Marichromatium purpuratum 984: one gene and its partner. The protein of the gene in region 1 interacts with the protein of each later gene in a pairwise test. Links are inferred from orthologs where the notes say so. Each region holds a gene or a part of one and is shown on either strand. Other genes may lie near its edges.

Region 1 (15,304 bases):
ATCTCCTCCAGTCATTACACTAAAGCGGATGGGGGCGCGGGCGCGGCGCGCCAAGCCCGCACCGCGCGGCTCGACACCCGCCGGCACGCGCCAACAGAGCATACTCGCACGCCACCCCGCCCGAGGGACGGGGCTTCTCGCGGAGGATTGGATGAAGATACTGCTGGTCGATGACTCCAGGTCGGCGCGCTATGCGCTGCGGCTCCAGCTCCAACGCCACGATGTCGAGGTCGAGACCGCCGATTCGGCCGAGGCCGCCTTCGAGATCCTCGAGCGCGAGCTGCCCGACGCCATCCTGATGGATCACATGATGCCCGGGCTCAACGGCTTCGAGGCGCTCGAGGTGCTCAAGCAGAACCCGCGCACCGCCGCGATCCCGGTGGTGATGTGCTCCTCGCACGAAGAGGCCGACTTCGTCGAGACCGCGCGACGCAAGGGCGTGCTCGGGGTGCTGCCCAAGTCGGTCGCCCCGGAGCGCCTGCCCGAGATCCTCGAGGAGTTGCGCACGGTCCTCGCCCAGCCGGCGGCCACCGTGCCCGCGCCCACCACGACGGAAGCGGCACCGGCGCCGGCCACACCGCCGCCCGCGCCCGCGCCCGCCAGCGCACCGGCCATCGACATGGCCGAACTCGACGCCCGCGTCTCCGCGCAGATCACCCGCACCCTCACCCCGCTGCTCGAAGACCTGCGGCGCGATCTCAGCGAGCAGCTGCGCGCCGAGGTTCGCCAGCAGCTCGACGCCCGGCGGGACATCTCCGAGGCCGAGCTGCAGGCGCAGATCCGCGCCGCCCTGCCCGACCTGCTGCCGGATCTGCTGCGCATCGAACTCGAGGGCGAGCGCGCCCGGATCGAGGAGATGATCGACGCCAGCCATCCCCAGCCCGAAGCGCTCTCGAGCCTGGTCGAGCAGGCACTGCGGGCGCATCTCGACCCGCTGGCCGAGCGCACCGCCCGCGAGGCGCTGGTCGCCGCCCGGCGCGCGGTCCAGGAGCAGAGCGAGACGATCGCCACCCAGACCCATTCCGAGGTCGCCGAGGGCCTCACTGCACTGCAGGCGCAACTCAAGGTGGTGCGGTTGTGGGTGCTCTTCGCCGCACTCGTCGGCATCGCCGCCGCCACCGTGGTCTGGCTGCTGCTCGGCGGTCTGGCTGCAGGATAAGCGGCGCACGCCCTCGCCTCGTCCCGCCTCGAGATATCAAGCCGCTTCAAGTTACGCGCTGATGACATTGAGACATCAGCGCTTTTCTTATGCACACGCCTTGTCATTTCGATGTTGCCCGCCTATCCTTTTGCGGGTTCGTCACGACCCGTGACGAGTGCGATCATCACGACACCCGCCGGCGCCACGCCTCGCGCCGCCGGTACGCACGGCCCCCTCCATGCTCGACGCTCGCCGCCAGCGAGGAAGGCGTGGCCCGGTGAAACACACGCGGCCGCGCCCCGCCGACCGCGTCATGCAGTTCTTGCCTCGGAGGGTTCGAGTTATGTATGAGTTCGCGGACGGCATCGAGCAGCCGGCTGCCGACGACAACGGCTTCTTCCTCGATCGTCGCAACTTCCTCGCCGCGCTCGCCGCCACCTCAGCCGGCCTGCTCGGCGGCAGTCCCAGCTTCGTCGAGGCCGCCGCGCGCGATCACTCGCTCAACCACCAGGTCAACGACCTGGTGCAACGGCTGCGCCGCAAAGGCGTCGTGCGCTCCAACGAGCAGACCTCCTGGTCGGTCTACGACTTCAGTACCGGCAAAAAGCTGGTGGCGATCAACGAGGACGTGCAGCGCCAGGCGGCGAGCATGATCAAGCCCTTCGTCGCCCAGGCCTACTTCTATCAGGCCACCCATTCGAGACGGGTGCGCTACAACGACGACGTGCGCCATCACATGGAGCGGATGATCCAGCGCAGCAGCAACAGCGCCACCAACTGGCTGATCGATCGGGTCAGCGCCAACCGGGGGCGACGCGGCCCGCGCGACGTCGAGGCCGAACTCAAGCAACACGCCCCCGGCATCTTCCGCCAGACCCGCATCATCGAGAAGATCCCACCGGGCGGCGGCACCTACGCCAACAAGGCCTCGGCGCACGACTACAGCCGCTTCCTCTACGCCATCTGGAACGACCGCCTGCCCTACAGCGCCGAGCTGCGACGGCTGATGTGCCTGCCCAACAATGACCGCATCGTCACCCGCGTCTCGGCCATCTCGCACCCGCTACAGGTGTGCGACAAGACCGGCTCGACGGCCAAGCTGTGCGGCAACATGGGCATCATCGAGGCGCGCGACCGGCGCGGGCGCAAGCACGCCTACACCATGATCGGCATCATCGAACGTCCCACCCGGGCACAGAACTACACTCAGTGGATTCGCAGCCGCGGCGACGTCATCCGCCAGGTCTCCAACCTCGTCTACCTGCACATGAAGGACCGTCACGGATTGGTGTAGGCGGGACGCGGCCGGGTCCAGTCGCCAGCCGCCAGTCGCCAGTCGCCAGTCGCCAGTCGCCAGTCGCCAGTCGCCAGTCGCCAGTCGCCAGTCGCCAGTCGGGTTGAACCGCAAAGGCGCGGAGGACGCAAAGGGATGCGGGAGGGGCGTCGTCGGTTGGATGAGCGGTGCCTCTATTTTGGGTTGCCGAAGGCAACCCAATCGACGTGCTCGGGAGGATGGGCCTTCAGCTTCCAGCCGTCAGTCGTCCAAACAGCTTGAACCGCTAAGATACCGTCTTGCCCGTCAATCGCCGATCATGCACACCAGCCTCCCCGACTGGAGGCTGGAAGCTGATCGCTGGAAGCTGGTTCGAACCGCAAAGGCGCGGAGGACGCGAAGGAATGCAGGGGTTCGGCGGCGTCGGTTGGATGAGCCGTCCATTGATTGGGTTGCCGAGGGCAACCCAATCAATGGACTGATCTCCCCTTCGCGTCCTTCGCGCCTTGGCGGTTCAATCACCCTGACGCCTGACGGCAGACGACACTCAACCGCGCCGCCAGGTGGTGCCCTGGGCGCCGTCCTCGAGGACGATGCCGGCCTCGGTGAGAGCGTCGCGCAGCCGGTCGGCCTCGGCCCAGTCGCGCGCGGCGCGCGCGGCCTGACGCTGGGCGATCATCGACTCGATGGCGGCATCGTCGAGCCCGTCGGTGCCGCCGTCGCCGCCGCGCAGATAGCGCTCGGGGTCGTCCTGGAGGATACCGATCACGCCGCCGAGACGGCGCAGCTCGGCGCCGAGCGCGGCGGCCTGCTCCGGCTCACCGGCATCGCGCGCGCGGTTGACCTCACGCGCCAGCTCGAAGAGCACCGCCAGCGCCTCGGGGGTGTTGAAGTCGTCGTCCATCGCCGCAGTGAAGCGGGTGGCGAACGCGCTCTCGGCCGGGGCCTCGGCCTCGGGCAGGCCGCGCAGCGCGGTGTAGAGCCGAGTGAGCGCGCCGCGCGCCGACTGCAGCTGCTCGTCGGCGTAGTTGAGCGGGCTGCGGTAGTGGCTGGTGAGGATGAAGTAGCGGATCTCCTCGGCCCGGAAGCGCTCGAGCACCTCGCGCACGGTGAAGAAGTTGCCGAGCGACTTCGACATCTTCTCCTCGTTGATGCGCACGAAGCCGTTGTGCATCCATACCTCGGCGAAGGGTTCGCCGGTGGCCCCTTCGGACTGGGCGATCTCGTTCTCGTGGTGGGGGAACTGCAGGTCGGCCCCGCCGCCGTGGATGTCGAAGTGGTTGCCGAGGCAGCAGGTGCTCATCGCCGAGCACTCGATGTGCCAGCCCGGACGCCCCTCGCCCCAGGGCGAGGACCAGCTCGGCTCGCCGGGCTTGGCACCCTTCCACAGTGCGAAGTCGAGCGGGTCGCGCTTGGCCTCGTCGACCTCGACCCGGGCACCGGCGCGCAGGTCCTGCGGATCCTTGCCCGAGAGCTTGCCGTAGCCGGGGAAGCGCGAGACGGCGTAGTACACATCGCCGTTGTCGGCGGCATAGGCCAGCCCCTTGTCGATCAGGGTGGCGACCATCGTCTGGATCTCGTCGATGTGCGCGGTGGCGCGCGGCTCGCTGGTCGGCGCCAGCACGCCGAGCGCGGCGGCGTCCTCGTGCATCGCGGCGATGAAGCGCTCGGTCAGCGCGGCGCAGGACTCACCGTTCTCGGCGGCGCGACGGATGATCTTGTCGTCGATGTCGGTGATGTTGCGCACATAGGTCACCTCGTAGCCGAGCGCGCGCAGATAGCGATAGACCACATCGAACACCACCATCACCCGGGCATGGCCGAGATGGCAGTAGTCGTAGACGGTCATGCCGCACACATACATGCGCACCTTGCCGGGCTCGAGCGGCTGGAAGGGGGTCTTCTGGCGGGTCAGGCTGTTGTGGATCTGTAGCATCGGGGTGACTTGGACTTCTCGCATTCCCGCGCGCGGCGCACGGACCAAAGCGTCAATGGTAGCAAAGGCCGGACGCGAAGGGAGAGAGGGCGCCGTTTTCGGCCCCCAGCCTCCAGTGGGCGCCCTGCCCTCAACGTCTCGGCCAAGGGCAAGCCACCAACCGGCGGCTGATCGCGCTCTGGCAGCCAGCGGGCTTACGACCCCTCGGGGATGGCGAGCACCTGGCCGACGCGGATGGTGTCGTCGGTCAGGCCGTTCTCGGCGCGCAGCGAGGAGAGGCTGACGCGATAGCGCTGGGCGATCTCGGAGAGGGTATCGCCCTGGTGGGTGACGTGACGACGCGGGGTCGCGCGCCCGTTGGCCGCTTGCAGCAGCGCGCCCTGCGGCGGGTACTTACGGAAATAGGCCTTGATCCCGGCGAGGATGGCGCGTGCCAACCGCTCCTGGTGGGCCGGATCGCTCAGTCGACGCTCCTCCTCGGCATTGGTGATGAAGGCGGTCTCGACCAGCATCGAGGGGATGTCCGGCGATTTGAGTACCGCGAACCCGGCACGTTGGACCCGACGCTTGTGCAGATCCCCAACCTCGCCGAGATGCGAGAGCACCGCGCCGGCGGCCTCGGTGCTGTGCTCAATGGTGGCGTTCTGGGTCATGTCGATGAGCACGCTGGCGAGCAGGTCGTCGCTGTCGGCGATGTTGACCCCACCGATGAGGTCGGCGGCGTTCTCGCGGTTGGCCAGCCAGCGCGCCGCCTCACTGCTCGCGCCGTTGAACGACAGGGTATAGACCGAAGAGCCGTGGGCGCGATCGTTGGTGAAGGCGTCGGCATGGATGGAGATGAACAGATCGGCCTTGTGCTTGCGTGCCTTCTCGATGCGCTGGCGCAACCGGACGTAGTAGTCCCCGTCGCGGATCATCAGCGCTCGCATGCCCGGCTCGCGCTCGACCAACGCGGCGAGCTTGCGGGCGATCGCCAGGGTGACGTCCTTCTCGTAGGTGCCGCGCTTGCCGATGGCGCCGGGATCGGCCCCGCCGTGACCGGCGTCGATGGCGATCAGCACCTCGGGGTGTGAAGGCGATCGAGCGCGACCGGCCACCACCCTGGAATGGGGCGCGGCGCTGGCCGTCCGCGGCAGCAGATCGATCACCAGGCGGTGTTTGTCGTGACGACGATCCGGCGGCAGGCTGAAGCTCTTGACCCGTACCGGACACTTGAGGTCGAAGACGATACGCAGATCGGTCTTGTCGCGAACACCACTGCGCAGCCCGACCAGCGCCGGATCATTGCCGCGCGGTCGCGGCAACGAGGCGCCCAGCCGGGCGTCGCTGAGATCGACGACGACCCGGTCCGGGCCCTCGAGGGTGAAGATCTTGTGGGAGAGCGCGGCCCGGGTGTCGAGCACCACCCGAGTCCGGCCGTCCTCGACACCGACGCGCGCACCCTCGACCGTGACCTGCGCGGCGAGTGCGGGCAGGGCCAGGAGAGCGCAGAGCAGGAGAGTGAAAACCCGTTTCACGTCGCAGCCTCGGGATCGCCGGGGGCGCCGACGACCGATGTTCTCGGGGGTGGCACGGTCGCGCAGCGGCGATGAACTACCCCGGTGATTTGACGATTCGTTGTTTTTAAGATAGCAGCTTCACCCAGAGTATTCCAAGAAAAAACCTGGGATTAGACTTGCTTCCTGAATTCCTTTGGAACGAAATGTATCGCTTACGCAACAAGGCATTGCGATCTCGGAACTCAGCGCTCATAGAGCGCTCTGGCCAACGCCAGACCCACCTCGGTGGTCGCCACCGGGCGCAGGATGCGCCCATCGGTGCGATGCTCGAGCCGGAGCTGCAGATCCGGTGGTGGCAACGCGCCATCACCGCACTCCGGCCACTCGATCACCCAGATCGCCGGGGTATCGAGCAGATCGCGCAGACCGAGATACTCCAGCTCCTCGGGGTCGGCCAGGCGATAGAGGTCGAGATGGTAGAGCTGGGTGGTGGCGAGCGCATAGGGCTCGATCAGGGTATAGGTCGGGCTGCGCACCGCGCCCTGATGGCCGAGCGCGCGCAGCAGCCCACGGGTCAGGGTGGTCTTGCCGCAGCCGAGATCGCCCTGCAGATAGAGCACGAAGGGCGCTCGCATGCGCTCGGCCAGCCGCGCCCCGAGCGCGAGTTGGGCCGCCTCACCGGCGATATGGATCTCATGCATGATGATTCTCTCTCCCGTCGGCCAGGGCGCGCACCGCCTCGATGATGTCCCCGGCGATCATTCCCCGCTCACCCGCGCGCGCCGCCCGATCACCGGCGGCGGCATGCAGACAGACCCCGGCACGCGCAGCCTCCCCCGCATCCATCCCCTGCCCGATCAGCGCGGCGACGACCCCGGTGAGCACATCTCCGGCACCGGCGGTCGCCATCCCCGGATTACCGTCGCTGCAGACCGCTGGCGGTGTCTCGTCCGCACCGCCGACCAGCGTGCCGGCGCCCTTGAGCACCAGGACACCGCCATACTTTTGACGCAAGGCCGCGAGTGCGGCGAAACGATCGGCCTCGACCGCGGCGGTCCCACAGCCGAGCAACCGCCCCGCCTCGCCCGGATGCGGCGTCAGCACCCAGTCATCGCGCCGCAGCGGCTGCTCGGCGAGCAGGTTGAGCGCGTCGGCATCGACCACCAGCGGCAACCGGCACTCGAGCACCCGCTGCCACAGCCCGCGCCCCCACGCATCCCGCCCGAGCCCGGGACCGATGGCCACCAGATCGGCACGCGCGAGCAGTGATCCGAGATCGCCGCCGTGCTCGACCCCACGCACCATCAGCTCCGGGCGGGTGAGGTTGAGCAGCGCGGCATGCGTCGGATGGGTGGCGATCGTCACCAACCCGGCCCCGGCACGCAGCGCCGCCTCGCCGGCAAGGCGTGCCGCGCCGGACATCCCCGGGGCGCCACCGATCACCAGCACATGACCACACTGGCCCTTGTGCGCATCGCGCCGCCGCACCCCCAGACAGGCACACTGGCTGGCCCAGTCGATGCGTCGCGCACTGACCGGCGCCGCCGTCAGCAGCCCCTCCGCCACCCCGAGCGAGTCCCAGTGGAGCCGGCCACAGCAGCCGGGACCAACCCCGGTCAGCAGCCCCTGCTTGAGCACGATGAAGCTGATGGTCGCGCTGGCCCGCACCACCTCGCCGAGCACGGCGCCCCGGTCGGCGTGCAAACCGGTGGGGAGATCGAGCGCGAGAACCGGCGCCGGGTGGGCATTGAGCGCACGCACCGCCTCGGCCCAGTGCTCGCGCAACGGACGCTCGAGCCCGATGCCGAGCAGGGCGTCGACCAGCAGCTCGGCGTCCTCGGGAAGGCCACCGCGCCAGGGCTCGATCGCCCCGCCGACCGCCCGCCAGTCGCGGCAGGCCTCGGCGGCCTCGTGCCGCAGCCGCTCCGGCGCGACCAGGCTCAACACCCGAACCTCGCGCCCGGCCCGGCGCAACAGCCGCGCCAGCGCATAGCCGTCACCCCCGTTGTTGCCGCCGCCAACGAGCACGCAGATCCGGCGTGCCTGCGGCCAGCGTGCGGCCACCAGTCGCTGCGCCGCGCGTGCGGCGCGCTCCATCAGCTCACGACCGCTCAGCTCGGGCTGGAGACAGGCGGCGCGGTCGAGCGCGCGGGCCTGATCGGCGCGGTAGAGTGCGTGCGGCAGCGATGGCTGGTTCATGACGGTCTGGACATGGATTGGGATCGGCGTGGCGACCCCGATTCTAGGGGGAATGGACGAGACAGGCGAGCACCGGAGCAGACGATGAGGCGCGCGCTCGATCCGCACGAGGCGCTCGAACTGGCGACCCGGATCAAGGGTTGGGGGATGGCGCTCGGCTTTCAGCAGGTCGGCATCACCGAGACCGGACTGCAACGCGCCGAGCAGCGCCTGCTCGACTGGCTCGACGCCGGCCATCACGGCGAGATGGACTACATGGCCCGTCATGGTCGTCGGCGCGCTCGTCCCGCCGAGCTGGTGCCGGGGACGCTGCGCATCGTCTCGGTACGCATGGACTACCACCCCGAGCCACGAGAGGATCCGGCGACGCTCAGCGACCCGGCGCGCGCCTTCGTCTCGCGCTATGCACTCGGGCGCGACTACCACAAGCTGATCCGTCGTCGACTGCAGCGCTTCGCCGACCGGATCACCGAGACGATCGGCCCCTTCGGCTATCGCGCCTTCGTCGACTCGGCGCCGGTGATGGAGAAGCCGCTCGCCGAGCAGGCGGGCCTGGGCTGGATCGGCAAGCACACCAACCTGATCAACCCACGTGCCGGCTCCTGGTTCTTTCTCGGCGAGCTGTTCACCGACCTGCCGCTCCCGCTCGATACACCGCTGCGCTCACACTGCGGGCACTGCTCGGCCTGTCTCGAGGTCTGCCCCACCGCGGCGATCATCGCGCCCTATCGGCTCGACGCCCGGCGCTGCATCTCCTATCTCACCATCGAGCACCCGGGCCCGATCCCGCTGGCGCTGCGCCCGGCACTCGGCAACCGCATCTACGGCTGCGACGACTGTCAGCAGGTCTGCCCCTGGAACCGTTTCGCCCGCGCCACCGCCGAGACCGATTTCCTGCCCCGCCAGGGACTCGATCGCGCCACCCTCATCACCCTGATCGGCTGGGACGAGCCGACCTTTCTGGAACGGACCTCGGGGTCCGCGATCAGGCGCATCGGTCATGGTCGCTGGCTGCGCAACCTCGCCGTTGCACTCGGCAACGCCGCCCCGTCGCCGGCGGCGCTCACTGCGCTCACACGCTGGCGCGACCACCCTGACCCCATGGTTCGCGAGCATATCGACTGGGCCTTGGCGCGCCAGCGTGAGCACAGCGCGCGTGACGGATAACGATGCTCAGGTCGGGGCACGCAGCAGCGACCACACCTCGCCGTTGCGTTCGGGACAGAGGTCGCGATCGGCCGCCGGCACCTCGGGCGAACCGAGCGCGATCCCCAGCCGGGTGGCGAGCAGGCGCTGTCGACGCTCCATCTCCAGGCTGTGATTGGGGTTGGCCAGCAGCAGCTTGAACAGCTGCAGATCGTTGTGGAAGTAGGACGAGTCAGCCTTGGTGCACTCGAGCGTCTCGAGCAGTGCGGCCTGCAGCCAGAGCCCCAGATCGCCCTTCACCGGACGCTGGTCGAAGCTCGGCATCGGCGCGATCAGCGGGCGGTTGACATGGATCTGCAGGTCGTCCGGGATCGGCTCGGTCAGCCAGCTCATGCCCTGCAACAGACCCGCGACCTCACCGCCGGCGCGCTGACGCTCGCCGAGGTCGAAGAGGATGCGGATCAGCACCATGCGGGTGGCGAGATGACCATCCCCCTCGGCCCTGAGCTGGACGAAGCGTGCCATCGCCTCGGTCAGCGCCTGATAGCGTTCGGCCACCGGCCGAGTCGAGTCGTGGCTGTCGAGATAACGCTCGAGCGCCTCCTCGAAGCGCGACCAGAAGGGATCGCGACCATGGTCGGCGATCTGCCAGTCGATCAGAAAGGGCTGGGCATAGGGATAGGCGCCCAGCCGGATATACCATGCGCTCTCGGTCATCGCGATCTCCAGTTGAGCCGGTTCACACCATCAGGCCGCGCGCGCGCAGCCGCTCGGCGCGTGCCGGCGCACAGGCAAAGAGGTTACGACGGCGCGCATCGAGCGTCTCCGCCGTACCACAGGGGGCCAGGGCGCTCAGCGCATCGACCTGGCGATACAGCGCGTAACCGAGTGTCTCGACCGCCTGGCGCAACGCACCCAGGTCGCAATCTGGAGCGACCCGCAACATCAACAGCGGGTCATACGCGGCGAAGAACCGCTCCCCCGCTCGCAACACAGCGGGCAGCTGCCCGGCGGCGAGATCAAGACGCACCAGCGACGGACTCGCGCCCACGGGCCAGGCCGCATCGGCCAAGAGTTCGTCCAGGGTCAGCGCACCGACCGTGCGCGTCTCGAAGCAGTCGCCAAGGTCGTGCGGGCGCGCCGCCCGTCGCACCCGGATCTCGACCTCGTCGGACCCGCCCCCGATCGCCTGCTGCAACAGCACGACGCGTGCCTCCAGCGCATTCTCGGCAAGGCTGCGCGCCAGCAGTGTCGCGGACTCGACAACCGGCTCGAGCGCCAGCACCCGACCGCTGCCCTGCCCCATGGCATGGGCCATGGCGAGGGTATAGACACCGAGTCCCGCGCCCAGATCGAGCACCAGATCGTCGGGCTCGACCAGACGACGCGCCAGCGCCATCTCGGGTTCCGGCCAGTCCTCGCGCTCGAGCAACAGATAGGTGGGCAAGACGTCGATATCATTGGGGACATGGATGCGCACACCATCATCCATGGTCAGCAACAGCGAGCCATCGTCCGCCGTCGATGGCCTCGGCATGGTCAGCTCCGAAGACAGCGGCGCCGCAGCCGAGGCCGGGGTCGCCGCCATCGCCTCGGTGATGCGCTGGGCGAGCGCATCGGCCTCGGGGGAGTCGAGCCCGAGTCCGCGTGCGCGCTCCATCACCTCGGCAGCCTCGGCGGCACGTCCGGCGAGCAGCAGTCCCTCGACCAGGGTCAACCAGTAACCACCAACCTCCGGGGCCTGATCGAGCGCGTGGCGCACATGGTCGAGTCCGGCGTCGAGATCACCACGCTCGATCTCGATGATGCCGAGGTTGTGATTGGCCTCGGCATGATCGACATCGAGTGCCAGCACTGCACGATACAGCCACTCGGCGGCCTCGGCCCGTCCACCGCGCTGATGTTCGATGGCCTGCTCGAGCAGTCGTTGGGAGTCTGTCACGATCGTTGCTCCGAGATTGACGTTGGCGGATCGGGTGCGGGCGAAGACCCGGCGCCCCCGTGATTGAATGGGCATCCTAGCACCGATCGGCGAGCCGCCTAAAGTACCACCGGTGCTTGCCCGGGACGTCCCCGAGTGGCACAGTCCGGACTGGGGTCGAGCACCCCGCGAGCAAGCGACGGGAGGCGTCGACCATGACCATGCACACCGACCTGATCACCGAACTCGAGCGGGCCACCGAACAGCTGCTGGAGGCGGCGACGGGCGCCGACTGGGCGCTCGTCGAGACGCTGCAGAAGCGGCGTCGGGTACTGCTCCGGCGACTCGGCACGGATCTCAAGCCCGAGACATGGAGCGAGAGCGATCGTCGGCGACTGCAGCGCATTCTCGAACAAGAGGGCCACGCCGAGACGCGTGCCATCAACGAACGGACGAAGGTGCTGCGTAAACTGCAGCGACTGCGTGCGGCCGAAGGCGCCGAACACCAGGCCGAACCGCAGGACAGCCCGGGGGCCGCGCATACCGCGCAGCGGATGCGCAAGGCCTATGGCAGCCCCGGGCAGGATCGAGGTGGGTCCAAGACCTCCTAGAGGAAGTCGAACAACGACAGCCGATTGACCTGCACATAGGTCTGCTGCGCGGCCTGGAGCACGATCTCCTGGAGCTTGAAGCGGCTGATCGCCTCGGCGTAGTCGACGTCCTGGATGTCGGAGAGGGTGCTCTCGAGATTGAGTTCGCGCTCGGCATTGAGTTCGGTCTGGGTCTCGAGCGTCTGTAGCCGGGAGCCGACGGTGCTCCTGACGTCGCTGAGCCGATCGAGACCGGAGTCGATATTGCCGAGCGCGATCTCGACCGACTCGGAAAGTCGAGCGCGGACCTCGGGATCGCTCACCGGGGTCTCCAGCGCGGTGGCGATCGCATCGAGGGTGGCGAAGATGTCACGGTGCTCGGCCGGACGCGAGACCACGGTGTCGCCATCGGCCGGCGCACCGGTCAGGGTCACGCTGCGCCCGGCGAACTCGATCGCATCGCCGCTGTTGTAGGCAACGCCCTGGATCGGCGTGCCGCTCTTGTCGAGCACGACATTACCGAGGTCGTCGACCACGGAATATTCCATGGTCCCGGCGTTGTCGGCGAAGCGGATCTCGAAACGCTCACCGGCGGTGGCATCGAAGTCCTCACGATCCCTGATCTGCGTCTCCTCGACCACCAGTGAGCCGGTGTTGCCGAGCGGTTGCTGCGCCTCGAGCACCAGGCCACTGCGCTCGGGCAGGTCCATGAAGAGGACGTCGCCACTGTCACCGACGGCGATGGTGCTGGTCGACGAGAGTTCGACCTCGCGCACCGCTCCCGCCCCCTGGGCGCCGACATAACCGACCGAGCCGTCGGCCTCCTTGTTGAAGGGCTGGACGAACGAGCGGGTCCCGGCGAACAGGTATTCGTCGTTGGCGTCCCTGGTGTTGGCGATGTCGATGAGATCATCGCGCAGCTGATGGATCTCGCTGGCGAGATAGCTACGGGTCTGGTCGTTCTGGGTGTCATTGTTGCCGGCGAGCACCAGCTCGCGGGCGCGTTGCAGCAGGTTCTCCATGGCGATGATGCTCGCCTCCTCCTGCTCGAGGCGCGGCTGGGCATAGTCGGCGTTGCGCTGATATTGCTCGTTGGCGCGGATCGCGGCATTGAGCTGGCCGGCCTGGGTCGCCCCCGCGGGGTCGTCGGCAGGGGTGAGGATGCGCCGGCCGGTGGCCAGCTGTAGCTGGGTGTGGCTGAGTTCGGACTGCGCCCGCTGCATCGCCGTGACGCCGCTCTGGAAGGCCTGTTGGGTGGAGATACGCATGCTGGGCTCGCCTCCGCGGGGCTTAACGCCTGACCGCGTTGATCAGGGTATCGAACAGGGTGCTGGTCGTGGCGATCACCTGCGCCGAGGCCTGATAGGCCTGCTGGTAGCGCAACAGGTTGGCCGCTTCCTCGTCGAGGTTCACCCCAGAGATCGACTCGCGCTGGGCCTGGGCCGACTCGAGCTGGGTGGCGCTGGCGTCGCGCACGATCTGTGCCTGACGGGTCTGGGTGCCGACCTCGGAGATCAGGCTGTTATAGCCGTTCTGGATGCTCTCGTCGCCCTCGAGGGTGCGCGCGTCCTGGAGCCGGGTCAGCTCGAGCATGTTGCGGTTGTCGCCCTCGCGCTGGACATTGCCGGAGATCTCGAAGACCTCGCCGTCATTAGGCGCGCGCTCGAGCGTGACCTCCCAGCCATTGGCGGCGATGGTCACCTGGCCATCGGCGCTCCCGCTCACCGCCGAGGTCGGCAGCGGCACGCCATCGAGGCTGTACTGGAAGGTGGTGGCGTCGTAGCTGAGTTCGACGGTGTCGGCAAAACGCGGGTGTTCGCTGTCGGTCACCCGCACCTCGGCGGCGCTGACACCGTTGGCCGGATCGGGATAAACGGCGATCTCGGCAAGCCCGCCGATGTCGAACTGGTCACCCGCGGCGGGCTGCGAGTCGAGGGTCAGCGCCCAGCCATTGGCGGTGATCGTGGTGGTGTTGCCATCCGGTGCCACCTCGACTGCTGAATTCGGCAGCACGGTGCCATCGAGGACGTAGTTGGTGCCGTTGAAGGCCAGGGTCGAGGCGGTCGAGAAATCGGCCTCGGGATCGGTGACACGGCTCTCGAGCACCGCCGCCGTGCCGGTGTTACCGGCGTCCGGCGTCACCGCCAAGGTGCCGCCACCACCGACGGTGAAGCGATCACCGGCGATCCAGGCGTTCTGCAGCTCGAGCTGCCAGCCGTTGGCGGTGATCTGGATGTTGCCCGAGGGCAGCGTGGTGAGATCCGGTGGTGTCAGGGCAACGCCGTCGAGGGTGTAGTCGGTGCCGTCGAACTCGATCACCACCTCGTCGAGCAGATCGGGGTCGGTGGTGTCGATGACACTGCGGCTGACGACATCCGGGCGCAGATTGCCCTCACCGAGGACGATGTCCACCCCGCCATTGCCGGCAACGGAGAACTCGTCACCGACCTCGGGCGTGCCATCGAGGGTCAGCGCCCAGCCATTGGCGCTGATGGTGGTGAAGCCCTGCTCGTCGACGCTGATCGCACTCGGCGGCAGCTCGACACCATTGAGGGTGTAGCCATAGCCGTTGTAGCCGACCACGGCGCTGTTGAGCAGCCGCGGGTCGTCACCGTCGACGGCGACGACCGAGGCGATCTGCACCGCGCCGGCATTGAGATCGCCGGCATCGGCGACCATGGCGCCGGCGGCGGCGATCTTCTCCGGATCGCTGATCAACACCTCCAGCGAATCGGCCGCGCCCCGCGTCGGCTGGATCAGCCACTGATCGCGCGAGGCGGCGCCGGAGAGATCCCCGGTATCGATACGCAATCCACCACCGGTGAGCACGTCCGGGTCGTCGGAATCGGGCGTCAGCGGTACATCGGTGCCATCGGGGAGGGTCTCGAGACGGTAGGCGCTGCCGGTGAAACGCAGCCGGTAGTCGTTCGGCGTCAGCTCGCTGACGTCCTCGAGGGTGACCTCGAGCTGGCCACTGGCGGCATTGCCGGGCGTCGGATAGACGTCGGGCTCGGGGATGGCGAAAAGCTCGCCGCCGAGATTGCCGTCACGATCGACACCGAGGGTGTGCTGCTGGTTGAAGGCGGCGCCCAGGTTGAGGGCGATGAACCCCAGGGTATTCTGCGCCTCGTCGAGGATGCCGGTACGCGTCTCGAGCATGGCACCGAGTTCACCGCCGGTCATGAAGCGCGAGATGTCGACCGGCTGATCGCCCCCGGAGGTCTTGAGCCCGACATCGATGTTGCCGTCACCGGAGAAGGAACGTGCGACCAGCTCGGCCGCATTCCCGCCGGTGACCAGCGCCTGACCGTTGCCGACGAAGACGTTGACCGAGCCGTCGTCCTGCACCGTGGTGTTGAGGTCGACCTTCTCGGCGAGCTGGTTGAGCAGCAGGTCGCGCTGGTCAAGCAGGTCGTTGGGCTGACTGCCGCGCGAGTCACCGGTGACGATCTGGGTGTTGAGTTCGGCGATCGCCGCGGTGATCTGGTTGATCTCGTCGACGCTCGAACGGATCTCGCCGTTGAGCAGGTCGCGCTGCTCCTGGATCTCACCGTTGACGCGGGCGAAACGCGCCGAGAGCGAATCGGCCTCGCCGATCA
Region 2 (15,305 bases), 840 kb from region 1 along the record:
ACCGAGATCCACCGGGCCGAGCAGGCCCAGGCCGACGAGGCGCTGATGCGCAAGATCCTGATCGAGCAGTCGCGCGATGCGATCGTGATACTCGACCAGGACGGTGGTGTGCTCGAAGCCAACGAGAGCTTTGCCAGGATGCTCGAGCGCCCACTCGAAACCGCGCTGCAGCTGCGGCTCTGGGAGTGGGATCCGGGCTGGTCGCGTGAGCGTACGCTGGAGGTGCTGCAGCGCTTCGAACTCGGTTCGGGCATTCTCGAGACCAAGTGGCGGCGCAGCGATGGCCAATGCATCGATGTCGAGGTCGCCTTCAATCAGATCGAGCATCGCGAGGTCCGGCTGGTGTTCTGTGTCTGTCGCGACATCACCGTGCGCAAGCGTGCTCAGGAGGAGGTGACACGACTCTCGCGGGTGATCGAGCAGACCCAGGAGAGCATCGTCATCACCGATCTCGAGGGTCGTATCGAGTTCGTCAACGAGTCCTTCCTGCGGACCTCGGGCTACACCGAGACCGAAGTGCTCGGCGAGAACCCGCGGTTGTTGCGCTCGGGCAAGACCCCGCGGGAGACCTATGTCGAGCTGTGGCAGGCGATCACCAACGGACGTTCGTGGAGCGGTGAGTTCATCAATCGGCGCAAGGATGGCGAGGAATTCATCGAGTTCGCCATCATCAGTCCGATTCGTCAGCCCGACGGCGGCATCAGCCATTACGCGGCGATCAAGACCGATGTCACCGAGCGGCGGCGGATCGATCGGGAACTCGCCGCGCACCGTGATCACCTCGAGGAGCTGGTGGCCGACCGGACCGTGGAACTCGAGCGCGCGCGCGAGAACGCCGAGGCGGCTACCCGCGCCAAGAGCGCCTTCCTCGCCAACATGAGTCACGAGATCCGTACCCCGATGAACGCCATCCTCGGGCTCACTTATCTGCTCCAGCGTGCCGATCTGGGGCTCGAGCAGAGCGAGCGGCTCGACAAGATCGGTGGCGCGGCGCGTCACCTGCTGTCGATCATCGACGATATCCTCGACCTCTCCAAGATCGAGGCCGGACGGATGGAGTTGCATCAGCTCGATTTCCCACTGCTCGCGATCCTCGATCACGTACGCTCGCTGATCGCCGATCAGGCGCGGGTCAAGGGGTTGGCCGTGGAGATCGATTGCGACGCTGTGCCGCACTGGCTGCACGGTGATCCCACCCGACTGCGCCAGGCGCTGCTCAACTATGCCGCCAATGCCATCAAGTTCACCGAGCACGGGCGCATCGCGCTGCGCGCGCGACTGCTCGAGCAGCACGCCGATGAGGTGTTGGTGCGCTTCGAGGTCAGTGATACCGGTATCGGCATCGCGCCGGAGCAGTGCGCGCGCCTGTTCACCGCCTTCGAGCAGGCCGATGCCTCCACGACCCGGCGCCACGGTGGCACCGGGTTGGGGCTGGCGATCACCCGGCGCCTGGCCGAGCTGATGGAGGGTGCGGTCGGGGTCGATAGCCAGCCCGGCCTCGGCAGTACCTTCTGGTTCACCGCTCGGTTGCAGCGCGGGCGCGGCAAGGTGCCGCCACAGCTCGATGTCAGCGCGCCGGTTCAGGAGGCGGAGCTGCGCGAGCATTTCTCCGGAGCCCGCGTGCTGTTGGTCGAGGACAATGTGGTCAATCGTGAGGTGGCGCTCGACCTGCTGCAATCGGTCGGTCTCAAGGTCGATATCGCACACAACGGCGGCGAGGCGGTGGCCAAGGTCGGGGTGGAGCGTTATGCGCTGGTCTTGATGGATGTGCAGATGCCGGAGATGGACGGGCTGGAGGCGACCCGCCGGATCCGTGCCCTGGAGCTGGAGCGTCAGCCGGCGATCCTGGCGATGAGCGCCAACGTCTTCGACGAGGATCGGCAGCAGTGTCTGCAGGCCGGGATGAACGACTTCGTCGCCAAGCCGGTCGATCCCGACACCCTCTACGGACTCCTGCTCAAATGGCTGTCGAGTGGTGCGCCGCCTCTCGAATCGGCGCGTGTGCCGGCACCCGAGATCGTCCCCGACGACACCGTGCTGGCGGCGCGGCTGGCGATGCTCCCGGGCATCGACGGGCGCCGCGGATTGACCGCGGTACGCGGCCGTACCCAATCCTACCTGCGGCTGTTGCGGCTCTTCCTGCGTGACCATGGTGGAGAGCCGGAGCGCATCGCCGAGGCGCTGGCCCGTGATCAACTGGCCCATGCCCGGCAGCTGGTGCACGCGTGCAAGGGCGCGGCTGCGACGGTCGCCGCCGATGCCGTGACCGATCCGTTGATCCGGTTGCTGCCGCTGATCGAGCGCGATAGTGAGAACACACGCCAGCGACGCGCCGAGCTGCTGATCGATCTCGAACAGGGGTTGCGCCGGATCGAGCGCGGGTTGGGCGAGCTGGCGGCCGAAGGGCTGGATGAGCGAGTCGCGATCGATGAAGTGATCGATCCCGGTCACTTCACCTCGACCCTCGATGAACTCGAGCGCTTGCTGCGCGAGGATGATGCCGCCGCGCTGCACTTGCTCGAAGAGGCCGAGCCGCTGCTGCGCGCCGCGCTCGGCGAGCGCCTGCACGCGCTCACCCACGAGATCGAGCGCTTCGACTTCGATGCGGCGCTGGTGACGTTGGGCGCGGCGCGCGCGCGGATGACCCCGGGCGAGCGCTGATCCTTGGGGCGGCGTTTGGCGTGTGCACCGGCGCCGGATGGCAAGAGGCGGACGTCTCGATGGAGGCCGACTCCAAGGGAGGAAAGAGGGCGTGGCGGACTGACCGGTTCAAATGGGCTTGACACGATCGGACTGAAGCCTTAAAGTTTCAGTCCTCGCCAGGGAGCTAAGGGTTATTGCCCTCATCCCGACCCTTATGCCGAGGTGGCGGAATTGGTAGACGCGCATGGTTCAGGTCCATGTGGGCGAAAGCTCGTGGAGGTTCAAGTCCTCTCCTCGGCACCATATTCCAAGGTCATGTCCAGGTGACGTGACTCGAGCGAAAGAAGCAAACCGGCCCATTGGTCGGTTTTTTCGTTTCTGCGTACCGATCAGGCCCTCGAACGACCGCATTCATCGCCTCGGTGAGGCATGGCGGGCGCGCGATCGGTATGATGGGCGCACCGTTGCGCCACCCGTCGGCGCGCGTGCCCGATCATCCCGCCGTCACGGCCTCAGCGTTCTGGATCCATGACCCGTATCGACTTCTACACCCTCGCCGCAGACAGCAGCGGCGACCGCTTCATCTTCACCTGTCGCCTACTCGAGCGCATCCGTGCCGAGGGGTTGCGTGCGCTGGTGTATTGCCCGGAGAGCGAGTGGGCGCGCCATCTCGACCGGTTGCTGTGGACCTTCCGCGAGGACGGTTTCCTGCCCCATGGGCTGGTCGGGCAGGTCGATGCCGAGTTCACCCCGGTACTGATCGGCGCCGACCCGCGCCCGCCGGTGCCGACCGAGGTACTGGTCAACCTCGCGCTGACGCCGCCGGATGACCTGTCGCCCTTCGCGCGGGTCTGCGAGCCGCTCGACCAGACACCGAGCGTACTCGAGGCGGGGCGGGCGCGTTATCGTCACTACCGTCAGCTCGGCCATCCGCTGGAGCACCATCAGGTGCGACTCTGAACCATTCGGGCACGGCGCGGTACCGCTCAGGTGGCGCGCAGCTGGCGCGTCGAGCAATCCCGGCGCTGACCGCTCGAAGAGGGCGCAAGGCGAAGCGGCAACTTTTCGACTAACATAAGGGTGCGACTCGATCGCTGCGTCGTCATCAGGATGATGGCGTCGGTCGAGCGACTCGATGGATGCAATCGGGGGGTATCTCGGGAGGGAGATGGTGCCGAGGAGAGGACTTGAACCTCCACGAGCTTTCGCCCACATGGACCTGAACCATGCGCGTCTACCAATTCCGCCACCTCGGCATGAGGGTCGGGAGAGGGTTGAAAACCTTCGCTCCCTGGCGAGGCGGCAAATAATAGTGAGACAAGCCGACCCTGTCAACGCTAAACTTGATTTTTTTCCGACAGACTGGATTCACGTGCCAAAAAGAAGACCCTCATCGACCGCGCGACACGCGGACCCGCATCGCCAGCGCGAGGCGAAGAAGTACGCAAACCCCATCCCCAGCCGCGAGTTCATCCTCAAACGCATGGAGGAAGCGGGCGCGCCGCAGTCCTTCGAGGAGCTTACCGGCGTGCTCGGGCTCGACGACGAGCAGGACCTGATCGCGCTCGAGCGCCGTCTTGGCGCCATGGTGCGCGACGGCCAGCTGGTGCGTAACCGCAACGACGCCTTCTGTCTGGTCAACAAGCGTGACCTGATCGCCGGACGGGTGATCGGTCATCCCGACGGTTTCGGTTTCCTGCGTCCCGATGCCGGTGGTGACGACCTCTATCTCTACAACAAGGAGATGCGCACGCTGTTCCACGGCGACCGCGCGGTGGTCCGGGTCAGCGGCCGGGATCGTCGCGGTCGGCTCGAGGGCGCGGTGGTCGAGATCCTCGAGCGCAACACCCGCTCGGTGGTGGGGCGGCTCTACAAGGAGAGCGGTGTCGGTTTCGTGATGCCCGACAACAAGCGTCTGGCCCACGACGTCATCATCCCCAGCGACCGCTATGCCGGCGCCGACCAGGGGCAGATCGTGGTCGCCGAGATCACCGACCAGCCGACCCGCCGTACCCAGCCGATCGGTCGTGTCGTCGAGGTGCTCGGCGACAACATGGCCGCCGGGATGGAGACCGACATCGCCATCCGCACCCACGACCTGCCGGTGGACTGGCCGGTCGAGGTCGATGCCGAGATCGCCGGGCTCTCCGCGGAGGTCCCGGAGGAGGCGAAGGCGGGGCGTGTCGACCTGCGCAAGCTGCCGCTGGTGACCATCGACGGGGCCGATGCGCGCGACTTCGACGACGCCGTCTACTGCCAGCGCACCCCCAAGGGCTGGAAGCTGCTGGTCTGTATCGCCGACGTCTCGAGCTATGTCCGCCCCGGCACCGCGCTCGACAAGGAGGCCTATGCCCGCGGCAACTCGGTCTACTTCCCCGACCGGGTGATCCCGATGCTCCCGGAGGTGCTCTCCAACGGGCTGTGCTCGCTCAACCCCCACGTCGATCGGCTGTGCATGACCGCCGAGCTCTATCTCAACGACGAGGGCAAGATGATCCGCAGCCGCTTCTACGAGGCGGTGATGCGCTCGCACGCGCGTCTGACCTACGATGAGGTCTGGGCGATGCTCGACGCCGGCGATGCCGAACTCTGTGAGCAGCATGCCGAGGTGCTGCCCCATCTCCACGAACTCTACCAGCTCTTCCAGGTGCTGCAGCGCGCGCGCGCCGAGCGCGGTGCGATCGACTTCGACACCACCGAGAGCAAGTTCGAGTTCAACGACCAGGGCCGCATCTCCGGCGTGGTCCCGGTGATCCGCAACGACGCCCATCGCATCATCGAGGAGTGCATGCTCGCGGCCAACGTCGCCGCCGCGCGCTTCTTCGAGCGTCGTCGCATTCCGGCGATCTTCCGTATCCACGACACCCCCAGCGAGGAGAAGCTCAGCGATCTGCGCGAGTTCCTCGGTCAGCTCGGGCTGCGTCTGCCCGGTGGCGCCAAGCCGACCGCGGCGGACTATGCCGAGCTGCTCGACTACGTCAAGGATCGTCCCGATCGCCACCTGATCCAGACGGTGCTGCTGCGCTCGATGCAGCAGGCGATGTACAGCTCGGACAACGCCGGTCACTTCGGCCTCGCCTTCGACGCCTATACCCACTTCACCTCGCCGATCCGCCGTTACCCCGACCTCATCGTCCACCGCATCATCAAGCAGGTGCTGGCAGGGGCCACCGCGGCCGATCTCGACTACTCCAAGACCGAGCTGCAGCAGGCCGGCGAGCACTGCTCGGGCACCGAGCGGCGCGCCGACGAGGCCACCCGCGATGCCTCCGACTGGCTCAAGTGCGAGTTCATGCGCGACAAGCTCGGTCAGGAGTTCGACGGCACCATCACCAGCGTCAACTCCTTCGGCCTGTTCGTCGAACTCGACGAGGTCCATATCGACGGGCTGGTGCACATCACCGCACTCGACAACGACTTCTACCACTTCGATCCCATCGGGCACCGGCTCGACGGTGAGCGCACCGGCACCGTCTACCGGCTCGGCGATCGCCTGCGGGTACAGCTCGCGGCGGTCAACCTCGACGACCGCAAGATCGACTTCGTGCTCGCCGAGTCGACCCGTCCCAAGCGCGCGCCCAAGCCCGGTGCCTCGCGCAACAGCCGCAAGCGCAACGGTCGCAGCCGCAAGCAGCGCGCCGAGGGTCAGCCGCAGCAGCCGGTCGAGTCGGTCGAGCAGCCGGTCGTCGAGCACTCGCCCGCGCCCGAGCTCGCCGCCGAGGAGACGCCGAAGCCGCGCAAGTCGCGCCGCAAGCCCAAGGGTGCGCGCCAACCTGCCGTGTCCGAGCAGGCGCAGCAGGTACAGCCGGAGCCGGCGGCCGAGCCCGCCCCCCAGGGCGAGCAGGGCGGGGATGCCCCCAAGCCGGCGAAGAAGCGTCCGCGCAAGCGCAAGCCGAAGAAGGCGCCCGAGTCTGCCGCCGCACCCGCGCAGCAGCCGGTGGCGCCGTCGGGTGACGAGGCCCCGAAGGCTGAGGCCAAGGCGCGCAAGCCACGCTCGCGCAACCGGCGCAAGCGCAACAAGAGCGGCAACGGTAACGGCAATGGCAACGGGGCCCCGCAGGCATGAAGGACTGTGCCGCAGTCGCCGGGATCCACAGCGCCCGCGCGGCGCTGAAGTTCGGCGCCGACGGGGTCGGCGCGCTTTGGCTCGAACGCAGCCGGCGCGATCGTCGGCTCGGTGAGCTTGCCGAGCTGGCGCGCGCCGCCGGCGTCGAGGTCCGTCAGGTCGATCGCGACACCCTGGAGCGCGCCGCCGAGGGCGCCAACCACCAGGGCGCGGTGGCCTGGGTGCGGGTGCCCGCGGCACGCGCCGAGGCCGATCTCGATCGTCTGCTCGATGCCCTCGAGGTGCCGCCGCTGCTGTTGTTGCTCGACGGCGTGCAGGACCCGCACAACCTCGGGGCCTGTCTGCGCAGCGCCGACGCCGTCGGCGTGCATGCGGTGGTCGCGCCCAAGGACAACGCCGTCGGGCTGACCCCGGTGGCGTGCAAGGTCGCCAGCGGCGCCGCCGAGACCGTGCCCTATGTCCAGGTCACCAACCTCGCACGCACCATGGACCGGCTCAAGGAGCGCGGCATCTGGCTGATCGGCACCGCCGGCGAGACCAATGCCGAGCTCTATGGCGCTGATCTGCGCGGCCCGCTGGGGCTGGTGATGGGCCGCGAGGGCAGCGGACTGCGCCGCCTCACCCGGGAGCGCTGCGATGCCCTGGTGCGGCTGCCGATGCTCGGTCAGGTCGAGAGCCTCAACGTCTCGGTTGCCGCCGGGGTCTGTCTCTACGAAGCGCTGCGCCAACGGCGCGGCTGAACCCATCGACGCGCCACGCCGCCCCCTGTCCCGTCCTCAGTCGGCGGGCTCCGGGGCGTAGGCGCGCAACAACACCTCCACCCCCTGCTCGATCCGGCGCGCCAGCGTCGCCGCGTCCGCGCGTGGACAGCCGCCGCTGAACAGCCCGGTGGTCTGCAACCCCTGCCACATCCCCAACAGCTGCTCGGCGGCCAGGGTGCAGTCGTGCGCCCGCAGGTCACCGCGGCGCACCGCCTCGGCGAGGATGTCGGCGAGCTTGTCGCGGGTGGCCGTCGGACCCTCGCGATAGATCAGCGGCCCCAGCCAGGGCTGCTGACTCGCCTGGCTCGCCACCATCCGGTGCATGGTGACGAAGCCCTCGCTGGAGAGGAACTCCATCAACACCCCGCCGAACTCGATCAGGGTGCGGCGCAGCCCCGGTGCGTCGGTCGGCAGCTGGTCGAGGATTGCGGTCATCTCCGCGCGTTGGGCGAGCACGGTGGCGCGGACCAGGCCCTGCAGGTCGCCGAAGTGGGCATAGACGGTGACCTTGGACACCCCGGCGGCGCGGGCGATGCCCTCGATGCTCAAGGCCTTGGTCGAGCCGGCGAAGAACAGCGCGCGGGTGGCGTCGATGATCGCCTGGTGCTTGGCGGGATCGGGTGGCCGACCGCGGCGGGGCGTGGTGGCGGCGTCTGGCTTGATCGTGGTCTTTTGCATTTACTAAACGCTTTCGTACAGTAATAATGGATAGGTCCCGTCACGGGAGCCGTCCAGACCATAACCGAATCCCGTTCGGCGACGAACGGGTGGAGTCCCGCGAGTGCGTTATCTGATCCTTCCGCTGGCGCTGCTACTCGGTGCCTGTCAGCCCCAACCCTCCGGGAACGAAGCCGTCACCGAGGCCCCGCCTTGGGTGCTCGCGACCACCATCGAGCCCGCTGCGGGCACCGTCTGGCGACTCACCGGAAGCGTCCATGCCCGTCACGAGATCCCGCTGGCCTTTCGCATCGGCGGGGCGATCGTCCGGCGCGCGGTCGATGCCGGTGAGCGGGTCGAGGCCGGAGCGGTGCTCTTCACCCTCGATCCGGCCGATGTCGAGCAGCAGCGGGTGGCGGCCGAGGCCACGGTGGCCAGTGCCCGCGCCGAGACCGAGAACGCCGAGCGCGAGCGCGAGCGTCTCGCCGACATGCTCGAGCGCCGCCTGGCCAGCCAGCAGGAGTACGACCGCGCCGAGACCGCCGCGCGCGCCGCGCGCGAGCGACTGGTGGCCGCCGAGGCGAGCCTCGAGCAGGCGCGCAACGCAGTCGGCTATGCCGCCCTGCGCGCGCCTACCAGCGGCGTGCTGATCGCTGTCTCCGGTCAGCCGGGACAGGTGGTGGCCGCCGGCGAGCAGATCGCAGTGCTCGCCGAGGACGGCGCGCGCGAGGCCGTGGTCGAGGTCCCCGAGGACCGGCTCGAGGCGCTGCCCGAGCACGCCGAGGCGCGGCTGCTCGGCGTGAGCGCGGGCTTCGATGCCGAGTTGCGCGAACTGGCCGGGGCGGCCGACGCTGCTACCCGGACCTGGCGCGCCCGCTATCGACTGATCGAGGGCGCCGCGGCGCCGCTCGGCGCCACCGTCACCCTGCGCTTCACCAGTCCGCTCGACGCTGCCGCGGGCCTGGTGGCGCGGGTGCCCCTGGGCGCCGTGCTCGAGCGCGGTCGCGGCGCCCAGGTGTTCCGGATCGACGGCGATCAGGTGGTGGCCGAGCCGGTGCGGGTGCTGGGGCTGTTCGACAGCGGGGTGGAGATCCACACCCGGCTCGCCCCCGGGACCCCGATCGTCGCGCTCGGGGTCGATCGGCTCGAACCCGGTCAGCGGGTGCGGGTGCGGCCATGAGCGAGGGACGCTTCAACCTCTCCGCGCTCGCGGTGCGCGAGCGCTCCGTCACCCTGTTCTTCATCCTGCTCACCGCACTGGTCGGGCTGATGGCCTTCCTCCAGCTCGGTCGCGCCGAGGATCCCGCCTTCACCGTGCGGGTGATGGTGGTCTCGGCGCAGTGGCCGGGGGCGAGCGCGCGACAGATGCAGGATCTGGTCGCCGAGCCGCTGGAGAAGCGCATCCAGGAGGTCGCCTACTTCTACAAGGTCGAGACCACCGCGCGACCGGGGCGCGTCGACCTGCTCGTCGAGTTCCAGGACTACACCCCCTCGGAGGAGATCCCGGAGCTTTACTACCAGGTACGCAAGCGGATGCAGGACGCCGCCCCGAGCCTGCCCGCTGGGGTGCGCGGTCCCTTCGTCAACGACGAATTCTCCGATGTCTACTTCGCCCTCTATGCGCTCTCGGCGCCGGGGCTCGAGCCGCGTCTGCTGGTGCGCGAGGCCGAGCGCGTGCGCGACCGCCTGGCGCGGGTCGAAGGGGTGCAGAAGGCGCGGCTGCTCGGCGAGCGCCCGCAGCGCTTCTTCGTCGAGTTCGATCACGCCCGGCTGGCCAACCTGCAGCTCACCCCGCAGGCGGTGATGGACGCGCTGCAGGCACAGAACCAGTTGCTGCCGGCCGGTTTCGTCGAGACCGAGGGGCCACGCCTGGCGCTGCGCCTGGACGTCGGGCTGCGCGACCCGGAGGAGATCCGTCGGGTGCCGCTGCGCGTCGGTGGCCAGCTAGTCAGCCTCGGCGAGGTCGCCGAGGTGCGCCGCGGCTACGAGGACCCGCCCGCGTACCTGGTCCGCGCCGGTGGCGAGGACGCGGTGCTGCTCGGGGTGGTGATGCGTCGCGGCGAGAACGGGCTGGAGCTGGGCGCGCGGCTCGATGACTTCGTCGCGCGTCTGGAGGCGGAGCTGCCGCTCGGCATCACCCTGACCCGGCTGACCGACCAGGCCGACGCCATCGCCCACGCCGTCGACCTGTTCCAGATCAAGTTCCTGGTCGCCGTCGGCGTGGTGATGCTGGTGAGCTTCGTCGCCCTCGGTTGGCGTGCCGGACTGGTGGTCGGTATCGCCATCCCGCTGACCCTGGGGCTGACCTTCCTGCTGATGCTGATCCGCGGCATCGATCTCGACCGGGTCTCGCTCGGCGCGCTGATCATCGCCCTCGGGCTGCTGGTCGATGACGCCATCATCGCCATCGAGATGATGCTGGTGAAGATGGAGGCCGGCTGGGACCGGCTGCGCGCCGCCGCCCACGCCTGGACGGTGACCGCCGCGCCGATGCTCAGCGGCACCCTGGTGACGGCGATCGGCTTCGTGCCGATCGGCTTCGCCCGCTCCGGGGTGGGGGAGTACGCCGGCAACATCTTCTGGGTGCTGGCCTTCGCGCTGCTCGTCTCCTGGCTGGTGGCGGTGACCTTCACCCCCTACCTGGGCTCGCTGCTGCTCGCCGACCCCAGGCCCGGCACGGGCCATGGCGAGGGCTACAACGGCCCGCTCTACCAGCGGCTGCGCGCGCTGATCCGCCGCTGCGTGGGCCACAAGCGGCTGGTGGTCGGCTTCACCTTCGCGCTGCTGGCAGTGGCCGTCGCCGGACTCGCCGGTCCGGTGCAGAAGCAATTCTTCCCCAGCTCGGACCGCCCCGAGGTGCTGGTCGACATCTATCTCCCCGAGGGCAGCAGCATCGGCGCGACCGACGCGGTGACCCGTCGTGTCGAGTCGGTCTTGGCCGAAGCACCGGGGATCGCCTCGGTGTCGAGCTATGTCGGCGCCGGTGCGCCGCGCTTCTTCCTCGCGCTCAACCCCGAGCTGCCCAACCCGGCCTTCGCCAAGCTGATCGTGGTGGCCGAGGACGTCGCCGCGCGCGATGCGCTGATCGCGCGGCTGGAGTCGCACATCGCCGCCGGCGACTTCCCCGAGGCGCGGGTGCGGGTGCACCGGCTGCTCTACGGCCCGCCGGTGATCTGGCCGGTGACCTTCCGCGTCGTCGGTCCCGACCCGTTGCAGCTGCGCGCGCTGGCCGACCGGGTGCGTGCCCTGGTCGCGTCCGACCCGCACACCCGCGGCGCCCATCTCGACTGGGACGAGCGGGTGCCGGTGGTACGTCTCGCGCTCGACCCCGACCGGCTGCGACTGATCGGGCTGACCCCACGCGAGATCGCCCAGCAGATGCAGTACGCGCTCACCGGCATCGTCGCCACCGAGATCCGCGAGGACATCCGCAACGTCTCGCTGGTGCTGCGCGGCAGCCAGGACCAGGCGGTGCGGGCCGAGGCGCTCGCCGACCTCACCCTGAAGACGCTCGACGGGCGTACCGTGCCGCTGGCCCAGGCCGGCAGCCTCAGCGTCGGCTTCGAGGACCCGGTGCTCAAGCGCTACAACCGCGAGCCCTTCATCGCGGTGCAGGCCGAGGTGAGCGGCGCCCAGCCGCCGGACGTCACCATGGCGATCTGGTCGCGACTGGCCGAGCTGCGCGCGACCCTGCCGCCGGGCTATCGCATCGACATCGGCGGCGCGGTCGAGCAGTCGGCCAAGGCCGACGCCTCGATCCAGCGGGTGCAGCCGATCATGCTGGCGCTGCTGCTGATCGTGGTGATGCTGCAGATGCGCAGCTTCTCCGGCACCCTGATGGTGGTAGCGACCGCACCGCTGGGGGTGATCGGCGCGACCCTGGCGCTGTTGGTCGGCGATCGTCCGTTCGGTTTCGTCGCCCTGCTGGGGATGCTCGGGCTGGCCGGTATCCTGATGCGCAACACCCTGATCCTCGCCCAGCAGATCGAGGTCAACCTCGCCGCAGGCATGGCCCGCGCCGACGCGGTGATCGAGGCCACGGTGCGTCGCACCCGGCCGGTGGTGCTCACCGCCATCGCCGCCATCCTCGCCTTCCTGCCGCTGGCCACCGACACCTTCTGGGGACCGCTGGCCTATGTGTTGATCGGCGGCATCCTGGTCGGTACCGCCATCACCCTGCTGTTCCTGCCGGCGCTCTACGCCCTCTGGTTCCGGGTGCGGCTGGAGGGGTGAGGGAGGTCGCCAGCGACCAGCCGTCAGCGGGTTGAACCGCAAAGCCGCGAAGGGCGCAAAGGGGAATGAGCCGCCAGCAACCAGCCGTCAGTGGGTGCGGACCCGCGCCGCCTGTGGCCTCACGCCGACATCACACATCATTCACTTCGCGTGCTTCGCGGCTTTGCGGTTCAATCCTGGCCGCTGGCCGCTGGCCGCTGGCCGCTGGCCGCTGGCCGCATTGCGTCCGTCCCGCGAGGGCGTAGAATCCCACATCGATCCCAGTGATTTTCCCGCGCCGGTGTCCGCGTGACGCCGCGACCTCGCTGTCACCCCGACGTCCACGGCGTCGGGGTGGTGTTGTTGAAGCCTGACGGATGCCGACCGCTATGACCGCACTGGAATGGTTGCTCATTCCGCTCCTCGCGCTCACCCTGGTGGTGCTGACGCTGTTCTCCGCCAATCTGGCGACCCTGAGTCTGGCGCGGCTGCTCGCGCCGCGGCGAGCGCTCGCCAGCGCCGCGCTCGACCCCGAGCGGCTGCCCGAGGTGCTGGTACAGTTGCCGCTCTACAACGAGGGCGAACTGATCGGCCCGCTGCTCGAACACATGGCCGCACTCGACTGGCCGCGCGAGCGGCTGCACGTGCAGGTGCTCGACGACAGCACCGACGACTCGCTGACGCTCAGCGAGCAGGCGGTGGCCCGCGCCCGCGCTGCCGGGCTGCGCGTCGAGCTGATCCACCGGCGTGAGCGCACCGCCTTCAAGGCCGGCGCCCTGGCCGCCGGACTGGAGTGCTCGGAGGCGCCGCTGGTGGCGATCTTCGACGCCGACTTCGCGCCGCCGCCGGACTTCCTGCGCCGCACCGTGGCGGTGCTCGAGGCCGACCCGGGGCTGGCCTATGTGCAGACCCGCTGGGCGCATCGCAACCGTGATCACAGCCTGCTCACCCGGGTGCAGGCGCGGTTGCTCGACGCCCACTTCCGCGTCGAGCAGGAGGCGCGCTGGCGGCTCGGGCTGCCGGTGCCCTTCAACGGCACCGGCGGGGTGTGGCGCCGCGCGGCGATCGAGTCCGCCGGCGGTTGGCACGGCGACACCCTCACCGAGGACCTCGACCTGAGCCTGCGCGCGCACCTGCGCGGCTGGCGCTCGGCCTTCCTCGGCGGGTTGGAGGTGCCGGCGGTGCTGCCGACCTCGACGCGCGCCTGGCGCGCCCAGCAGTTTCGCTGGAGCAAGGGCTTCGCGCAGTGCTTCCTCAAGCTCGCCCCGATGGTCTGGTCGAGCCCGCGTCTGGCGCCGTGGCAGAAGCTGCTGATCAGCCTCGAGCTGGCCCAGCCGCTGGCCTTCCTGCTCGGCTCGCTGTGCCTGCTGATGGGCCTGCCGTTCATCGCCGGGGCGGCGGTCGGCGGGCCGCTGCTGGGCACGGTGGCGATCACCGCCTCGGTGCTCGGGCTGGTCGCGCCGGTCGGCTTCCTGCTGCTCGCCGGTCACGCCGGCGGGGTGCGGAAGACCGCGCGCGAGGTCGCCGGTGCCCTGGTGCTGACCAGCGGCTTGCTGCTCTCCAATGCCCGCGCTGGGGCCGAGGCGCTGCTCGGCCATCGCAGCGAGTTCGTCCGTACCCCGAAGCGTCAGGGCGGTCCCGGCGCGCGCCGGCGCCAGTGGCGCGGTGGTCTGCCGGAGCTCGCCGCGGGGCTCGCGCTGCTCGGTTTCGTGCTGTTGCAGCAGCCCATCGCGGTGATCTATCTGCTGGTGGTGATCGGGGGGCTGCTCGGGGTCGGCGTGCTGCAGCTGCGCGATGCGCTGCAGCTCGGTCGGACCGGCGAACCCGGCGCCTGAGGCGCACTCCGGCAAATCGGCGGCAAGGACGTCATTCGGGGCGAAAATCGCGCCCCGGGTGGCGATTTTTGGGGCCTTGGTCAAGTATCATGTTCGGTCTTCGCTTGAAACCCGAACCATGAGCACATTGCCAATGCTGGTCCTCCGTGGCGCGCCCGCCCTTTCCGATCTCCGTCTACGCAAGCTCGCCGAGCGGCTGAGCGAGCATACCGCCCGCCCGCTGCGGGTCTATGCCGAATACGTCCATTTCGCCCAGCTCTCGCGCCCGCTGGACTGGTCCGAGCAGCAGGTGCTCGAACGCCTGCTGAGCTATGGGCCGAGCCTGCCCCAGCACGAGCCCGAGGGCGCGCTGGCGCTGGCGGTGCCGCGCCCCGGCACCATCTCGCCGTGGTCGACCAAGGCCACCGACATCGCCCACAACAGCGGGCTGGTGGCGGTCGAGCGCATTGAGCGCGGCATCGCCTACTACGTCACCCTGGAGGACGGCACGGCCCCCGAGGCGGCGCTGCTGGCGCGCGCCGCCGAGCTGCTCCACGACCGCATGACCCAGGTGGTGCTGGGCGCGCTGGAGGAGGCCGAGCAGTTGTTCGTGCGCGCCGAGGCGCGTGCGCTGCGTCGCGTCGACCTGCTCGGCGGCGGGCGCGCGGCGCTGGTCGCGGCCAACACCGAGCTGGGGCTGGCGCTCTCGGAGGACGAGATCGACTATCTCGCCGAGAGCTTCGGTGCGCTCGGGCGCAACCCCAGCGACGTCGAGCTGATGATGTTCGCCCAGGCCAACTCCGAGCACTGTCGTCACAAGATCTTCAACGCCGACTGGACCATCGACGGCGAGGCGCAGCAGCGCTCGCTGTTTGCGATGATCCGCAACACCACCCAGTGCGCGCCCGAGGGCGTGCTCTCGGCCTACAGCGACAACGCGGCGGTGATCGAAGGCAGCATGGGGCGGCGCTTCCTCGCCGACCCCGACAGCGGCGTCTACGGCGCGCACGCCGAGCCGATCCACGTGCTGATGAAGGTCGAGACCCACAACCACCCGACGGCCATCGCCCCCGATCCCGGCGCGGCCACCGGCTCCGGCGGCGAGATCCGCGACGAGGGCGCCACCGGCCAGGGCTCCAAGCCCAAGGCCGG

Evidence for each region.
Region 2: the proteins of tsaE (region 1) and rlmB interact in binary tests that used the Escherichia coli proteins (3 or more experiments, as listed by UniProt). The link is inferred for Marichromatium purpuratum 984 from one-to-one orthologs.

The regions. Positions count from the first base shown.
Region 1 is NZ_CP007031.1:1,552,446-1,567,749, reverse strand. The notes cover bases 4,822-7,820. They hold tsaE (tRNA (adenosine(37)-N6)-threonylcarbamoyltransferase complex ATPase subunit type 1 TsaE), read right to left. Parts: upstream 6,551-7,820; coding sequence 6,092-6,550; downstream 4,822-6,091. Other genes in these bases: MARPU_RS07100 (bifunctional ADP-dependent NAD(P)H-hydrate dehydratase/NAD(P)H-hydrate epimerase), read right to left, coding at 6,543-7,820; MARPU_RS07110 (N-acetylmuramoyl-L-alanine amidase), read right to left, coding at 4,822-5,867. In the rest of the region: MARPU_RS07125 (response regulator), read left to right, coding at 152-1,159; MARPU_RS07120 (serine hydrolase), read left to right, coding at 1,485-2,435; cysS (cysteine--tRNA ligase), read right to left, coding at 2,962-4,350; more of MARPU_RS07110, read right to left, coding at 4,545-4,821; more of MARPU_RS07100, read right to left, coding at 7,821-8,048; tRNA epoxyqueuosine(34) reductase QueG, read left to right, coding at 8,133-9,215; MARPU_RS07090 (hypothetical protein), read right to left, coding at 9,222-9,911; MARPU_RS07085 (class I SAM-dependent methyltransferase), read right to left, coding at 9,934-11,136; MARPU_RS07080 (hypothetical protein), read left to right, coding at 11,331-11,726; flagellar hook-associated protein FlgL, read right to left, coding at 11,723-12,973; flagellar hook-associated protein FlgK, read right to left, coding at 12,996-15,304. UniProt on the Escherichia coli protein: Required for the formation of a threonylcarbamoyl group on adenosine at position 37 (t(6)A37) in tRNAs that read codons beginning with adenine.
Region 2 is NZ_CP007031.1:2,389,515-2,404,819, reverse strand. The notes cover bases 5,578-8,577. They hold rlmB (23S rRNA (guanosine(2251)-2'-O)-methyltransferase RlmB), read left to right. Parts: upstream 5,578-6,705; coding sequence 6,706-7,449; downstream 7,450-8,577. Other genes in these bases: MARPU_RS10435 (efflux RND transporter periplasmic adaptor subunit), read left to right, coding at 8,252-8,577; MARPU_RS10440 (TetR/AcrR family transcriptional regulator), read right to left, coding at 7,486-8,148; rnr (ribonuclease R), read left to right, coding at 5,578-6,709. Also shown: MARPU_RS16745 (PAS domain-containing hybrid sensor histidine kinase/response regulator), read left to right, coding at 1-2,661; MARPU_RS10460 (DNA polymerase III subunit chi), read left to right, coding at 3,172-3,603; more of rnr, read left to right, coding at 4,016-5,577; more of MARPU_RS10435, read left to right, coding at 8,578-9,307; MARPU_RS10430 (efflux RND transporter permease subunit), read left to right, coding at 9,304-12,360; MARPU_RS10425 (glycosyltransferase family 2 protein), read left to right, coding at 12,729-14,174; purL (phosphoribosylformylglycinamidine synthase), read left to right, coding at 14,308-15,305. UniProt on the Escherichia coli protein: Specifically methylates the ribose of guanosine 2251 in 23S rRNA.